DNA from 3 places in the Companilactobacillus sp. HBUAS56275 genome. Region 3 is predicted to be linked to each of the others. Evidence: predicted binding sites of a transcription regulator. Region 3 holds the regulator's gene; each other region holds the start of a gene.

Region 1 (5,742 bases), on a different contig from region 3:
TTAAGCAAATCAAAGATCTTTCTGAATTTGCTCCGCTACATAATCCTAGTCAAGCTACTGGTATTGAAGCATTTGAAAAGATTTTGCCAAATGTTCCTCAAGTGGCAGTCTTTGATACTTCGTTTCATCAAACGATGGATCCAGTAAATTACTTATATAGTATTCCTTACGAATATTATGAGAAATATGGTGTTCGTAAATTTGGAGCACACGGTACAAGTCATCGTTATGTATCGCAAGCGGCTGCTGATTATTTACAGAAACCAATCTCCGATCTTAAAATCATTTCAGCTCATCTTGGTAGTGGGGCATCTATTGATGCAATTAAGAATGGTAAATCAGTTGATACTTCCATGGGCTTCACGCCATTAGCTGGTATTACTATGAGTACTCGTTCAGGTGATATTGATCCTTCTTTGGTTGCCTATTTGATGCAAAAGAAGAAGATCACTGATCCAGATGAAATGGTAAATATTTTAAATAAAAAATCAGGTTTACTAGGAATTTCCGGTATATCTCCAGATATGCGTGATTTGTTAGCTACAAGAAGTGAAAATCACCGTTCCGAGTTAGCTATCGATATTTTTGTCAATCGAATTGTTAAATATATTGGTTCATATATTGCGCTCTTGGGTGGAGTTGACGCGTTGATCTTTACTGCTGGTGTTGGCGAAGGTAGTGCCGCAATTCGTGAAGAAATTGTAAATCACTTTAATTATCGTGGTATGAAGATCGATAAGGATGCTAATGAAAATGGCAAAGGAATTCATGTTATCAGTTCAAAAGATTCAACAACTGATGTTTTGGTTGTTCCAACTGATGAAGAATTGATGATCGTTCGCGATGTAGTTAGACTAACAAAGTAAATAATGAAAAAATCAAGGAATTAAAACAAATTTAAGTTGTTTTGATTCCTTTTTTAATGTTAAAAAATAGATTAAAAATGTTGCCAATAATGCAATGTAAGCCTTTACTTTTTTATTTTTACTGTTATATTAAGGGTGTATAGAAAAGAGTAAATTTGGAATGGAGGTTCATGATATGACAAGAAAAGCCTACATGATTGGTACAGGTGTTGGTAATTTAGCAGCTGGTATTTATTTGATTCGTGATGGGGGATTTAATGGCGATCAAATTACTATGATGGGTCTAGAAGACCACGGTGCAAACGATGGTGCCGCAGTTAAGGACTATGAAACAGAATATGGTAACCAAGCTTTATCGAACAGCAAAGGATTTTTAGCAAAGGGTGGTAGAATGCTCAACGAAGAAACATTCGAAAACCTATGGGATGTATTGCGTTCGGTACCTTCATTGGACCATCCTGGACAAACAGTTACAGATGACATTTTGAATTTTGACCACGCTCATCCAACACATGATGTTGGCCGTTTGATCGATGAAAACGGTCCACGTGTAAAACCTAATAAAGATAATTACAGACATATGCAATTTGACAACAAGGATCGTTACCTATTGTCTAAATTGATGTTGATGCCTGAAAAAGATGAAGAAAAATTAAATAACATCAGTATTGCAGAATGGTTTGCAAGCAGTCCACACTTCTTCACAACAAACTTCTGGTACATGTGGCAAACAACATTTGCTTTCAAACGTGCTAGTTCAGCCGTTGAATTACGTCGTTACATGAATCGTATGATTCTTGAATTCAGTCGTATCAATACACTGGAAGGTGTTACAAGAAGTCCATATAACCAATTTGAAAGTATCATCTTGCCAATGCGCAAGTACTTGGAAGATCGTGGCGTAACATTCATCAACAACCGTAAGGTTACCGACCTTGAATTCAAAGACACACCACTTCAAGATGATATTATCGTTACTGGACTCAAGTACGAAGAAGTTGATAACGATAACAAAGAAGGACATATCGATATTGCCGAAAACGACCTAGTCTTTGATACTAATGGTTCAATTACTGATAGTTCAGCACTTGGCGACTTCAACACACCATTTAAGGAAAATATGGATTATGCACCTAGTGCAGCACTTTGGAAGAAAGCAGCCGAAAAGTTCTACTCATTAGGTAATCCTGACAAATTCTTCGGTGATCGTACACAAAGTGAATGGGTCAGCTTCACAGTCACAACAAACAGCCACTTCTTAGTAAATGAAATTTCACGTATCACACAACAAGAACCCGGAAATGCTTTGAATACATGGATCAACAGTACGCCATTGTTATCAATCGTTGTACACCATCAACCACACTTCAAGGCACAAAAGCCAAATGAGTCAACATTCTGGGGTTACTTCATGTATCCAAGAAGAAACGGTGACTACGTTCAAAAGCCTGTAATGGAAATGACAGGTAAAGAAATGCTAGAAGAATTACTAGGACATCTAGCAGAAGTAGACCCAAGCAAAGACAATATCAAGAATCATACACAAGAAATTATGGATAGTATTGTCAATGTAATTCCAGTTCACCTACCATATGCAAGTGCAATGTTTAATCAAAGAGCCGTCGGAGATCGTCCAGATGTAGTTCCAAAGGGAAGCAAGAACTTAGCCTTCATTAGTCAATTCTGTGAACAACCATTCGATATGGTCTTTACAGAACAATATTCATTCCGTGCAGCACAACGTGCCGTATATACATTGTTGAATATTCCATTGTCAGAAATGACACCAATGCATCATTACGAGAAAGATCCTAAAGTAATGGCACGTGCTACTAAGACAATGTTTAGATAGAGAGAGGGCGGAGCAAGGGCGTTTGACCTCTGAGGATTTGCCTAAGTACTGGAATCGCACGCGTACTATGCGTGCAATTTCAGTACTGTAGCAAATCACGGGAGGTTGCCCTTGCGGAGCCCATTTAGGCAGCATACTTGAGAAGAACAGCCAAGAAGAATGGTTTGAGGTCTTGAGGTATGGTTATTTAGAGTTAGAAGAAAAACTATTGAGAATAGAAAAAATAATTTTATGTGGAACGAGAAATTATTTTAAACAAACCTCAAAAACCTTCACAATACAAAATGTATTCAAAAGTAACTAACCTAAACGAAATTCCCATCTAAAAGGGAGGTTGATGCCTATAATCAATCTATATCGGAAACAAATAAAATCTAACATCAAACGACAAAACATCTCATTAAGAAAGATAAAAAGTTTCACAAGTAAGAGCTGAATCCGATTTCAGCTCTTTTTTTGTGAATCAAAAAGCAACATGAGACAGGCATTATGATGAGATTGTGAAGAAATATTCACAATTAAAAAGTGATGTGAAATTAATTTTTTTGTAGAGATAATTGTTTAGGTGTTGATATATCAACGTGGAAACGTTTACTTAGAGTTTTTAAACAAAATGGCTTGAACATTGATTGTACAGTGATAAGATAAAACGTGAATTAGTTAACAAATATGAATTTTTAAATCTTGGAGGTAATCAGATGTTGAAAGGTTCCAAAGATACAAAAGTTTCTACAAAATCAGATGAAAAAGAAGATGTAAAACCTGGTATTGATGCCATGGTTGCTAAAGCTCATAAGGCTTTGGATATTATGGATGGTTTTACTCAAAAGCAAGTTGATCATATTGTTCACCAAATGGCCATCGCTGGATTAAACGCTAGTTTTGAATTAGCTAAGTTAGCTTATAAAGAAACTGGCCGTGGAATGGTTGAAGATAAAGTTATTAAAAATATGTACGCTACAGAAGAAATTTGGCACTCAATCAAACGTGATAAGACCGTTGGTATTATCGAAGATGATAAGGAACACCGTTTGATCAAAGTCGCTGAACCACTTGGCGTTTTAGCAGGTGTTACTCCTGTTACTAATCCAACTTCAACTGCAATGTTCAAGTCATTGATTGCTATGAAGACTCGTAATCCGATTATCTTTGGTTTCCATCCCCAAGCTCAAAATTGTTCTGTTGCCGCCGCTAAAGTTATGTTAAAAGCTGCCATTGATGCTGGTGCCCCAGAAGGTGTCATTCAATGGATCGAAAAGCCAAGTATTGAAGCTACTTCTTACTTAATGAATAACGAAGGTGTTGCTAGTGTATTAGCTACTGGTGGTCCTGGTATGGTTAAAGCCGCTTATTCAACTGGTAAACCTGCTTTAGGTGTTGGTCCTGGTAATGGCCCTGCATATATTGAAAAGACTGCTAACATCAAACGTGCTGTTAACGATATTGTTCTATCAAAGACTTTTGATAATGGTATGGTTTGTGCTTCTGAAAACAGTGCCATCGTTGATGCCGATATTTATGACGAAGTAAAATCACTATTTGAAAAGAATAAGATTTTCTTCATTAAGAAGTCAGATTACAAGAAATTAGCTGACGCAATGTTTAGACCAGAAGGTGGAGTTAAAGGTCCTATTGCCGGTAAGTCAGCTGTTGCTATCGCTAAATTAGCCGGTATCAAAGTTCCTGATGATACTAAAGTACTTGGTGTTGAACTTTCAAAGGTTGGTCCTGACGAACCACTTTCAGCTGAAAAACTATCACCTGTTCTTTCAGTTTATAAAGTTGCTGGACACAAGGAAGGCTTTGAAAAGGCTGATGAGCTATTACACTTTGGTGGTTTAGGCCACACAGTCGGTATTCACACAATGGATGAGGACTTAGCTACTGAATTTGGTATTAAGATGAAAGCTAGTCGTGTCTTAGTAAATACACCTGCTGCTATTGGTGGTATTGGTAATCTTTACAATGAAATGATCCCATCACTTACTCTTGGTACTGGTTCATGGGGGAAGAATTCTATTTCTCATAACGTATCTTCATTTGATTTGCTTAATATTAAGACAATCGCAAAACGGAGAAATAATATGCAATGGATTAAACAACCAAGAGTTTACTATGAAAAGACTTCAGTTCGTTATCTAGAAGATCTTGAAGGTATGAAGAGAGCCTTTATCGTTTGTGATCCTGTCATGGTTCAACTTGGTTTCGTTGATACTATTACCGATGAATTGAAACGCAGCAAGTTCCACGTTGAATATTCAATGTTCTCAGACGTTGATAACATCGTAACAACAGATGTTGTAAAACGTGGTGTTACTCAAATGAATTTATTCAAGCCTGATACAATTATTGCATTAGGTGGTGGTACAACAATGGATACAGCCAAAGACATGTGGTTGTTCTATGAACATCCCGATGTTGATCTCTTTGGTGCAAAACAAGGCTTCATTGATATCAGAAAACGTGCCTACAAGTTCCCTAAGCCTGAGAAAGCACAATTCGTTGCTATTCCAACAACATATGGAACTGGTGCCGAAGTTACACCATTTAGTTCAATTATCGATACAGAAACAGGTACAAAGTACCCAATCGCTGATTATGCATTGACACCTGATGTTGCTATCATTGATTCACAATTTGTTGAAACAATGCCAAAAGACATCATCGCTGAATCTGGTATGGATGTTTTGAACAATGCCATTGAATCTTATGTTGCCAATATGGCTTCAGATTACACAAGACCATATGCATTACAAGCTATTAAGTTAGTCTTTGACAATCTAGAAAAAGCTGCTAGTGGTGACAAGGATGCTCAAGAAGAAATGCACAATGCGTCAACACTTGCAGGTATGTCATTCGGTAATGCCTTTGCTGGTGTCGGTCATTCAATCACAGATGCTTTAACAAATGTTTATGGCATCAGACACGGATTGGCTTCAATCATTGCCTTACCACAAGTAATCAATTATAACTTCGAACAACCAACAAAGATCACTATGTGGCCTAAGTACGAAAGTTTCAGAG
Region 2 (5,742 bases), on a different contig from region 3:
TTACTAGTAACTTTTTTGCCCTGATTAGTTAAGGTAGCTCCAAAAGGTTTGTCAATGGGAGATACTTTTCCAAACTTACTAGAATTCTTTTCAGGACTGTAGTCTTTTCTAACAAATGTTCCAGATCCACGTTTTGAATAGACCATACCTTCAACCATTAAAAGCTGAAGGGCCTTGTGAACAGTGATTCTGGTTGTATTATAATCTGCTGCAATTTGATTTTGATCGGGCATCAATTCCCCAGGTGCATATTTCCCAGAGTTGATCTTATTTCTTAAGTCGTCAGCGACTTCTTTATATTTGTAAGCCATGATTTTCTCTCCTAAAACTCTCTTCGCCCTAAGTTTAGCATGAAAATAAAAGTTTTTCGCTTTATTTTAAAAGTATATACTTTTTTAAAAGAAAGTGTTTACATAATTAAAAAATATTGTATACTGTAAACGTATTCAAAAAACGTGGGGTGAAAAAAATGACAAATAAATTACCGGAAAACTTCTTCTGGGGTAATTCAACTTCAAGTATGCAAACTGAGGGTGCTTGGAATGTTGGCGGTAAAGGTAAATCCGTTTATGATGTAAGACCAGCAACTGAAAATTCTTCTGATTGGCACGATGCAATTGATGAATATCATCGTTACGATGAAGATTTTGATTTAATGGCTAAACAAGGAATGAACTGCTATCGTTTCCAAATTTCTTGGAGCCGTGTAAATCCTACTGGTGATGGAGACTTTAACGAAGAGGGTATTGAATTTTATAGCAAATTGATCGATGCCTTAATAGCCAAGAATATTACACCGATGATTTGTTTGTATCATTTCGATATGCCATTGAATTTGGCAGAGAAATATAATGGCTTTTTGTCCCGTCACGTTGTGGATGCATTTGTTCGTTATAGTACTGAAATGGTTAAACGTTTTGGAGATCGTGTAAAATATTGGATTACATTTAATGAACAAAATCTTTATTCCATGAGCGAGGCCTTCAGAATTGCCGGTTACTTAAAAGGTGACGAAACTGACGATGAACTATATCAAATTAGTCATCACGTTATGTTGGCCCATGTTGGTGTAGCTAATTACATTCATGAAAATACGGATTGTCAAATCGGTGGGATGTTGGCATACAGTGAAGTTTATCCAGCATCACCAAATCCTAAAGATATTTTATATGCTCGCCAAATCAATGAATTTCTTAACCGTAATTTGTTGGACGTATTCGTTTATGGACGTTATTCAAATGAAGTTTTGACTTTTGTTAAGAACCACAATATCGATATGGATTATCAACCAGATGATGATAAAGTTTTGATCAAAGTAACATCTGATTTTATTGCTTTCAGTTATTACCGTAGTGATACGATCAGTGCTGAAATGGTTCCTGAAGGAACGATTCCTAATTATTACCTTGATAAAGGCGTTAAGAAGAATCCTTTCTTGGAAACATCAGAATTTGGTTGGCAAATTGATCCATTAGGATTTAGAGATATCTTGACAAAAGTCTACAACGAATATGGTGTACCAATGTTTCCAATTGAGAACGGAATCGGTGTTCGTGAAGAGTTTGATGGTAGTGAGATAAACGATGACTATCGTATCAAATATCACCGTGACCACATTCAAGCTATGGAAGACGCAATCTTTGAAGACGGCGTTGAAGTCTTAGGTTATCTGGGATGGGGATTGATTGATATCCCTAGTTCTAGTGGAAATATGGACAAGCGTTACGGAACAGTTTACGTCAACCGTACAAATCATGACCTTAAAGATATGAAACGTGTACCAAAGAAGAGTTATTGGTGGTTGAAACACGTTATTGAAACGAATGGAGGTGATTTGTCAGATTTGAAGTAAGTATCTAAGTTAAAAAACTTTTTCGGGGGCGAAAGTATGTCATTACAGAATTCAAAAGCTGCAGATAAATTTGCGACTTTTGCAGCTAAAATGGGTGCTCAAATTCATCTACGTTCATTACGTGATGCGTTTGCCACTATCATGCCGCTTTATATCCTTGCTGGATTAGCGGTTCTATTAAATAACACAGTCTTTACTTGGATTTTTAAGGGTAAGACATTGTTGCACGTTCAATATTGGGGAACTTTATTGAGTAATGCGACATTAAATATTTCAGGTATTTTAATTGCAGCTATGATTGGTTATTGTTTAGCTAAAAACAGACGCTTTGATAATCCAATCTCTGCTGCTCTAGTATCAATGTCTGCTTTGGTAACTATGATGCCAAATACAGTTAAATTGATTCCAGATGGCGCTAAAAAAACAGTCGATATTTCAGCTGTTTTGCCATTTACTAACTTGGGTACAGGAGCAATGTTCGCCGGTGTTATCGTTGGTTTGATTGCTACTGAAGCCTTTGTCAGAATCTCTAGAATTAAGAAGTTACAAGTTCACTTAGGTGAAAATGTACCACCAGCTGTTGGTAAATCATTTGATGTTTTGATTCCTATGATTATTGTTTTATCATGTTCAGCTATTATTTCAGCACTACTTTACAACTTGTCAGGAATGAATTTGATCAATTTGATCACAACATTCATCCAAGAACCACTCCGTCATATCGGAACAGGTATCTGGGGAGTTATTATTCTTTACTCACTAGGTAACTTACTCTGGTTATTCGGTATTCACCAATCAGTTATTTACAGTTCAATTCTAGAACCACTTTTGATTATCAATATTACACAAAACATTGCCGCATATAATGCTGGTAAAGCTATTCCTAATATTATCAACGTTTCCCAAGTTCAAACTTATGGTTTGATGGGTGGTTCCGGTTCAACACTTTGTTTACTAGTTGCCACATTCCTAGTTGGACACAGTGCCGTAACTAAGAACGTTGCTAAATTATCAATTGCACCTGGATTCTTTAATATTAACGAACCTGTTATCTTCGGTTACCCAATCGTTTATAACATTTCACTAGCAATCCCATTTGTACTTGTACCTGTTATGGGTCTTGTAATTAGTTATGTAACAACTGTTTTAGGTTGGATGAACCCATGTGTTATTCAAGTTCCATGGACGACACCAATTGGATTCAGTGCCTTTCTAGCCACTGCTGGTGACTGGCGTGCTGTTGTTATTCAATTGATTACCTTCATCTTGGGCGTTCTAGTTTATATTCCATTCGTTATGATCAACGATAAGGTTCTTGCAAAAGAAAACCAAGGAATGGACGTTAAAGAAGCATAATTAGATATTATAGTCACTTAATTTATACTCTATGGATTTTAAATTCATAGGGTATTTTTTTGTAGAGAAAAGCAAAGTTAGAATAAAATATTTTTTTATTTTGATAAAATTTTGTGAACGTGAAATAAATATGCCAACTCTTAATGACGAGTAAACAAAAGCTGCTCGTTTTTTTGATTAATGAACAAGAACAGAGGGATTTGCTAAGAAATCATCATTTCGAAATTTGAGCAAAGTCAAAATTATGTATATAAGTTTTTAACAAATGATTATCTAGACGTATTTCAGTAGAGAAAAATACGTCTCAATAGAAAAGCGTCAAATCAATCTTAAATCGTCGTTATAACGTTGAACTTTTTCAAGTAAAGTAACAAATATATGAAAATTAAAGAGTATCTTTGAATGAAAAAAGATTGTGATAAAAATATCTTGATTAGTAAATGACTAATATATTCAATCATAAGATTAAAATTATTAAAGTTTAACTAATGTTGTGATATCAGTAATTACATATCAAATAGGGAATACAAGTGTTTATGCATGGTGAACACTTGTGAATTTATTTCGGAAAAACGTACGGTGACAGATGTGAACTACGTCACAAATTCTATTGATTTTTGTAAATGCAACCGTTATCATGAAAATGAAAGCGTTGTAAGGAGAGGCGTGCATTTAACGACTATAATCATTGAAAAAACTAGTAAAAAGTTGGATGGGGTAGTGCTGAAATTATAAAATTTAGTCAATACTGAAACTAGTTTAGTTCTTAATAATGAGTATATCCGTGATTCTATTGTAAATAAATTTCTTCTCACAATGACTTTGGAATTATATAGAGACCCAATTAGTTAGGGGAGGCATTTAAGATGAAAAAGAGCCTGTCTCAATCGGCATATGGTGGTATTTCAGGTGAGAAGTACGTACCATATGTAACCGATAAAGATAATCACGGTGGCAGTTCTGTTGTCATGATCATGGGTGCCATCTTAGCAGTTATTTTTGCAGCTTCAACAGCATATTCAGGTATGAAGGCTGGTTTAACAGTTGCTGCAGGTATTCCGGGATCAATTATTGGTTCTGGTTTGATCGCAGCTTTTGCTAAGAAGAAGGGTATTTTAGGCAAGAATCTTCTGCAAGGGATGTCCAGTGGTGGTGAATCAATTGCCAGTGGGATGATTTACGTTTTACCCGCTATCATAATTATTGGCGGTCGTGTCAACTTCATATCCGGGGTTATAGTTGGTGCTTTAGCGGTATTATTTGCTATCGGTACTGCTTCACTAGTTGAGAACTACTTGGTAGTTGAAGAGCACGGAAAATTAGTTTATCCAGAATCAATGGCTATCTCTGAAGCCTTAGTTGCTTCAGAAGCTGGTGGTGACTCATTGAAGTTCATGGGTATTGGTTTTGGAATTGGTGGTATTTTGACCTTGCTAACGACGCAAGTCTTTGGTTGGGTCAACAGTACAATTACTTATGTTGGTAATTCTTTCTATCGTTGGAAGATGTCGACGGAAGTTAACCCAATGTTAGCTGGTATTGGATTCGTTGTTGGACTGGATGTTGCGTTGACAATGTTTGCTGGTTCAATTCTTTCCAATTTTGCCATCACACCATTGATTGCTAACTTTACGCAGATGGCTGGAAATAATGCTAAAGATTGGAATGATGTGGCACTTGCTGTAAATCAAATGGGTGTTGATCAAGTTGCTGGTTCATATTCCAAATATATTGGTGCCGGTATGATGCTCTGTGGTGGTATCGTCGGAGCTGTAAAATTGATTCCAGTTATTGTTACATCTATTAAAAAGACTTTGAATGCTAGAAATGGCAGCAGCGAAGATCGTAATATGTTAGGTATTTGGTCATTAGTTATTGCCGTTATTGCTATCTTTGTCGTTGGTTTCTTTGTATCAGGAAATATTTTGATGGCCATTGTAGGTGGTATTTTAGCTATTATTTTGGCAATGTTATTCGTTATTGTTTCCGCTAGACTAGCCGGAACAATTGGCTGTTCTAACGCACCTGTTTCAGGTATGACGATTGCTTCACTAGTTATTATGACGTTAGTTTTCGTTATCTTTGGCTGGAAGAGCAATGCTGATAATCAAATTCTTCTACTATTTGGTGTATTTATTGTTACTGCCATTTCTGTTGGTGGTGCTTATATGCAGACACAAAAAGTCGATTATGTTATCGGTGGTAATAAGAAAGAAATGATGAAGTACTTCATGATTGCTGCCATTATCGGTGTTATTGTCGTAGTCGGAACAACTGTAATTCTTGAACCTCAATTAAAGATCACAGGTTCAAATCCACCATTCGGAATGCCACAAGCTAACTTAATTGCTACATTGACAACCGGAATCATGTCAGGAAATCTTCCTTGGATTATGATTATTATCGGTGTCGTTATGGCTATTGTTTGTTGGATGTTAGGTCTATCAATTATGACTGTTGCTTTAGGATTCTATCTACCAATTTCAACAACTTCAATTATTCTAGTTGGTGCTTTGATCAAATTATTGATCGAT
Region 3 (5,742 bases):
AGATGACCCACACCTGCCATAACTACGAAAACAAAGAATGCCATAGTTGCATAGGCAATTAAAATGAACAGTGCCAATGGTTTCAAAGAGTTAAAGCCCATTTCACCAACCGTTACACCAATCAAGGCACAAACACCAATAGGAGCTAAACGCATAACCCAGTTAGTAACCTTGAACATGACATTAGCGACAGCATTCAAAGTATCAGTAATGATTTGACCTTGTTTGCCGATTGAAGCTGTTCCTAAACCAAATAGAACTGAGAAGAAGATAATTGGTAACATATCCCCTTTACCCAACGATTCGAAGATATTGGTTGGGATGATACTCATCAAGATTGACCAAATACCCGAATGTTTGGCTGTTTTAGCCGTAGCTGTATATTGACTAATATCCGAACCTTTTAGACTATGTACATCAATAAAGGTACCGGGATGTGTAACATTAGCAACGATAATACCAATAATAATCGCTAATGTTGTCATTATTTCAAAATAAATTAAAGTCTTTAATCCGATTCGACCTAATTTCTTAATATCACCCATATTGGCGATACCGACTGTCAAACAAGAGATAACAATTGGTAAAACAATCATCTGAATCATTGAGATAAACATTGTCCCAATGTTCTGCATCACTTGAATAGCAGCTTTATTCTGGTAAAAAATTTGTCCTAGAACAATTCCTAGAACCAAACCAATAATAATTTGCCAACCTAAGCTGACTCGAAAAAATCGTTGCTTTTGCACTTTAAAGTCCCCTTTGAAATCAACATAGTTTTAATTATAGAAGACTTTTTGTAAAAAATGAAATTGATAACGGTTTCAGATTAAAATATTTTTCATTCATATCATTTATACGAACAAAATTGCTAGGCTGTGCTTAAATCGTTCTTGTTTTGCTTAATTTCACCAATAAAAAAAGCAGAACATCCGGTTTTCTCAAATCGACATTCTGCATCTTTTTAGCATATCTTAATTTTTATCTAATTTTCACCTGATTCAGAAGCGATAATATCCAAATCACCAGAAAGTGTCCAAGCATCAACAGTTGCTGGAACGATCAAATGGATACCCTTTTCCAAATCATAGTCTTTTCCATCAACGGTAATCTTACCTTGACCATTGATTACAGAGATCAAAGTATACTTACCGATTTGATGATGGAGTTCAACTGGTTCTTTAATTTCCCAGTGATAAACTGAGAAGAATGGTGAAACGGGTGGTTGAACAAATGTTGTAAACTTGTTCTTGCCCTCTTCTTTTGATTCAATATTTAATTGTGGATCTTTATGAGGAACCGTAATTGTATCCTCAGATTGTTTGATGTGAAGATCACGTTTCTTACCAGTAGACTTTTCAACACGGTCATAATCATACAAACGATATGTTGTATCACTACTTTGTTGTGTCTCTAAGGCCATGATACCCTTGTTCAAAGCATGAACGGTACCACTTGGTACATAGTAAAAATCACCAGTCTTAACTGGAACCTTTCTCAATAGATGGTCCCAGTCGCCTGATTCGATCATTTCATCAAGTTCAGCTTTATTCTTGGCATTGTGACCATAAATCAAGTATGAACCTGGTTCAGCATCGATGATGTACCAGCATTCAGTCTTACCTAATTCATGTTCATGCTTTGCAGCATACTCATTATCGGGATGAACTTGAACTGATAAACTAGCTTCAGCATCCAAAATCTTTGTTAGAAGTGGGAATACTTTACCCTTAGGATTGCCAAATAATTCACTGTGATTCTTCCAAAGATCATCAACATATTGACCAGCAAATTCACCATTTTCAACTTGTGATCTACCATGTGGATGACCTGAAATAGCCCAGCATTCACCAATAGTTCCATCTGGAATCTTGTAACCAAACTTAGTTTCTAGCTTTCTTCCACCCCAGATCTTTTCGTGGAATACAGGCTTTAAGAACAATGGTTCACTCATAATACTTTCCCCCAAAAAATTATTCTTGCTCTTCTTTCAATGACTTATCACGATCTAAGAAGAAAATTAGTGTCTGCAATTCATTAGCCAAATCGACATAATGAACGCGGATACTGCTTGGAACGTTAATGATTACCGGTGTGAAGTTTAAAATACCTCTAACTCCGGCATCGGCTAATAAGTCAGCTGTCGTTTGAGCCGCATTTGAAGAAACTGTCAAAATGCAGACATCGATCTGTTGCAAATGAAGTTGTTCCTTCAATTCGGAGATGTCATAAACAGGCACTCCACTCTTAACTGTACCGACAATTTCCTTATTAATATCAAAAGCTGCCGCAATTCGAACATTATTAGTCCGAGAAAAGTTATAATTTAGTAAGGCGTTACCTAAATTACCAACACCTACTAAGGCTACGTTAGTACGCTTGTCTTGATTCAAGAGCTTCTTAAAGAAAGCTACTAAATCGTCTACATCGTAGCCATAGCCACGTTTTCCAAGTGCTCCTAGATATGAGAAGTCACGTCTTATTGTAGCACTATCTATCTTGACCCCTTCTGATAATTCTCCAGAAGAGATTTTTTTTGTACCTTCATCTTTTAAAAATTGAAAATACCGATAATAAATTGGTAAACGCTTTATTGTTGCGTTTGGAACTGTTGTTTTTGTCATAATTTACCACCATATGTGTGTCATTTCACTAACATTTATAGTAAATAAAAATCGACAAAAACGCAACACGTTAAACCTATAAAGACATAATTTATTGAATAATGATAAAATTGTGAATATATAAAGGAGTTCAAAATTGATTTTATTACAAGCACAAAACATAACAAAGAATTTTGGTACTAAAAGGCTATTCTCTAATGTCAGCTTTGAAGTACAGGATAATAGCAGGATTGGTCTAGTCGGCCGTAATGGTGTCGGCAAGTCAACTATGCTCAAAATTATTTCCGACCAAGAAAGTTACAACAGTGGAAATATTGCTCTCAAGAAAGACACAAATATCGGTTATCTAGCTCAGGATTCCGGTTTAAACAGTGAAAATAAAATTTTCGACGAAATGGAACAAGTTTTCGACTATCTAAAAGAGCAAGAAAAAAAGATGCATGCTCTGGAAGAAAAACTTGCTAATCCTAATGTTCAAGACTATGACGAAATTTTAAAACAATACGATCAATTGCAAAATATTTTTCGTCGAGAAAATGGTTACGGCTATCAATCAGAGATTCGCAGTGTCCTCAAGGGATTTGGCTTCGATGAGGATGTTTGGCAAGCTCAAATTTCAACCCTCTCTGGTGGTGAACGTTCTCGTCTAGCTATGGCTAAAATGTTACTAGAACATCATGATATTTTGCTTTTGGATGAACCAACTAACCATTTGGACATTAATACCGTTGAATGGCTTGAAGGCTACCTCAAGAATTATCGTGGTGCTTTAGTCATTGTCTCCCATGATCAGTATTTCTTAGACAAGGTCGTAACTGAAATCGTTGAAATAAATCATCACTCTTCAACACATTATTCTGGTAACTATACTTTCTACTTACAAGAAAAGAAAAAGAATCAAGAAGTTGCCTGGAAACATTACGAAGAACAACAAGCTGAAATCAAGAAAACTGAGGAATACATTCAAAAGAATATTGTCCGTGCTTCTACTACTAAGATGGCCCAAAGTCGTCGTAAGAAACTGGAACATATGGATGTCCTAGATCGTCCCGATAGTGATCAAGGCTCGGTTCATTTTAGTTTCCAGATTGATAAGGAAAGTGGAAATGATGTCTTGCTCGTCAAAGATGCAGCGATTGGTTACGATGATCAGATCATGTCTGAACCAATCAATCTTGATGTCAAAAAAGGTGAACGTGTTGGTATCATTGGTCCCAATGGTATCGGTAAGTCTACTTTCTTAAAGTCGATTCTGGGTCAAATTCCTATGATCAAAGGAACAACTCAATTTGGTGCTAACGTTCAAGTTGGTTACTACGATCAGAATCTTAAGAATCTTGATCCTAAAAAGGATGTCCTTCACGAAATTTGGGATATCTACCCTCGTTTGGATGAACAAGTTATCCGCAACATGCTGGGAGCCTTCCTTTTCAGTGGCGATGATGTTCTTAAACCCGTCGCAGGATTATCCGGTGGTGAAAAAGCTCGTTTAACTTTGACGAAACTAGCTATGGAACACGACAACTTTCTAATCATGGATGAGCCAACTAACCATTTGGACATCGATAGTAAGGAAGTTCTTGAAGATGCTCTGAAGAATTTTGAAGGAACAGTTCTCTTCGTTTCCCATGATCGATACCTTTTGAATACTTTAGCTGATCGAATTGTTGACATCGGTGAACACGGTAGCAAGATCTATCTTGGCGATTACGACTACTACGTAGAAAAAACGACTGACCAACCAACTGAAGAAACAGAAAAGACTTCAAATGTCAGTGAAAAGAAAGTTCAGTATCAACAATCTAAGGAACAACAAAAGCAAGAACGTAAACTTCGTCGTCAGGTTGAAGATTTAGAAGCACAAATTGCTGAATTAGAAGAGAAGAATGCCGCCATTCAAAAAGAAATGACAAAAGATGAGAATTTAACTTCCTATAGCAAATTGGGTGATCTTCAAAAAGAACTCGACGAAAACAAGCAACAACAAGATAAAATTGAAGAAGAATGGACTGAGAAATCCATTGAACTAGAAGAGTTTTCTGAATAAGCAGACCATTGAGTCTGCTTTTTTGTTGCTCGGGTTCATTAAATTTGATAACTTAATTTATAAAGAACGTTCATAGGGAGAATAAAAATAAAACAAGAAAATTTCTTAATAAGATTTTTTAAAGGTGTCATCATTGCTTTAGGATTTATTTTGCCAGGAGTTTCCGGTGGTGTCTTAGCTGCAATCATGGGCATTTACGAACGCATGCTGAGTTTTATGGCTCACGTTCGTCAGAATTTTAAGCGAGATTTCCTCTATTTTCTTCCCATCGGAATTGGTGGAATTGTCGGTATCGGAATTTTATCCAAGCCACTCGATTACCTTTTACAAAATTATCAGGTCATCGTCCTCTGGGGTTTTGCTGGAACCATCATTGGAACCTTGCCGACACTATTAAAGGAATCCACTTCTCGAACTAGCCGAGATAAGTCAGATGTTATCTGGTTTTTAGCTAGTTTTGTCGGTGGTGGTGTATTTCTCTTCTTCATGAGTGAAATCCTAGGGACCATCCCCGCTAACTTTTTCGGCTTCGTCATCGCTGGTATCTTAATCGCCTTAGGTGTGCTGGTACCCGGATTGAGTCCGTCAAACCTTTTGATCATCTTGGGATTATATACACCAATGCTCAAAGGCTTTAAAACCTTCGATCCAATGGTTTTCATTCCAATTGCCATTGGTGGAGTTATCTCATTATTAACCTTCTCTAAAGCCATGGAAAAATTAATCTTCCATCATCATTCCAAGGTCTACCACTTCATCTTAGGAATCGTCTTAGCCAGTACCGTATTGATCCTAGTTCCTAATCCTTACATGGACGACGGTATTTCCTATATCGGTACGACCGGATTCGATATTGTTTTAAGTTTGACATTCTTTATTGCTGGATGCTTATTGGCACTTTGGATGAGTGGACTGGAAGAGAAGTACAAATAAAAACAGAGAGCGCAACAGGGGCGGTCAGCCCACGAGGATTTGCCTAAGTATCGGAATTGCACGCGTACTTGGCGGGCGATTTCGATACTGTAGCAAACCGGAATGGGTTGCCCCTGTGTAGCTCATTTCCACTATTAA

Evidence for each region. Region 3 encodes Rex, which represses fermentation and respiration genes when NADH is low (regulators of the CRP and FNR family bind a similar motif). Its sites were predicted from a motif close to TTGTGAANTANTTCACAA; they were not measured.
Region 1: a site for Rex is predicted at 3,368-3,385, ahead of adhE (bifunctional acetaldehyde-CoA/alcohol dehydrogenase). Genes of this name have one in related genera too.
Region 2: a site for Rex is predicted at 3,795-3,812, ahead of U8526_RS11895 (OPT/YSL family transporter). Genes of this name have one in related genera too.

The regions. Positions count from the first base shown of each region.
Region 1 is NZ_JAYKKK010000008.1:36,988-42,729, forward strand. Features, by position in the region: gene U8526_RS12500 (acetate/propionate family kinase) at 1-866, shown strand, start outside; gene U8526_RS12505 (oleate hydratase) at 1,042-2,718, shown strand; gene adhE (bifunctional acetaldehyde-CoA/alcohol dehydrogenase) at 3,417-5,742, shown strand, end outside.
Region 2 is NZ_JAYKKK010000007.1:25,186-30,927, reverse strand. Features, by position in the region: gene U8526_RS11910 (GntR family transcriptional regulator) at 1-311, opposite strand, end outside; gene U8526_RS11905 (glycoside hydrolase family 1 protein) at 470-1,852, shown strand; gene U8526_RS11900 (PTS sugar transporter subunit IIC) at 1,889-3,208, shown strand; gene U8526_RS11895 (OPT/YSL family transporter) at 4,075-5,742, shown strand, end outside.
Region 3 is NZ_JAYKKK010000006.1:79,310-85,051, reverse strand. Features, by position in the region: gene U8526_RS11500 (cation:dicarboxylate symporter family transporter) at 1-749, opposite strand, end outside; gene manA (mannose-6-phosphate isomerase, class I) at 986-1,954, opposite strand; gene U8526_RS11490 (redox-sensing transcriptional repressor Rex) at 1,974-2,624, opposite strand; gene U8526_RS11485 (ABC-F family ATP-binding cassette domain-containing protein) at 2,761-4,671, shown strand; gene U8526_RS11480 (DUF368 domain-containing protein) at 4,753-5,604, shown strand.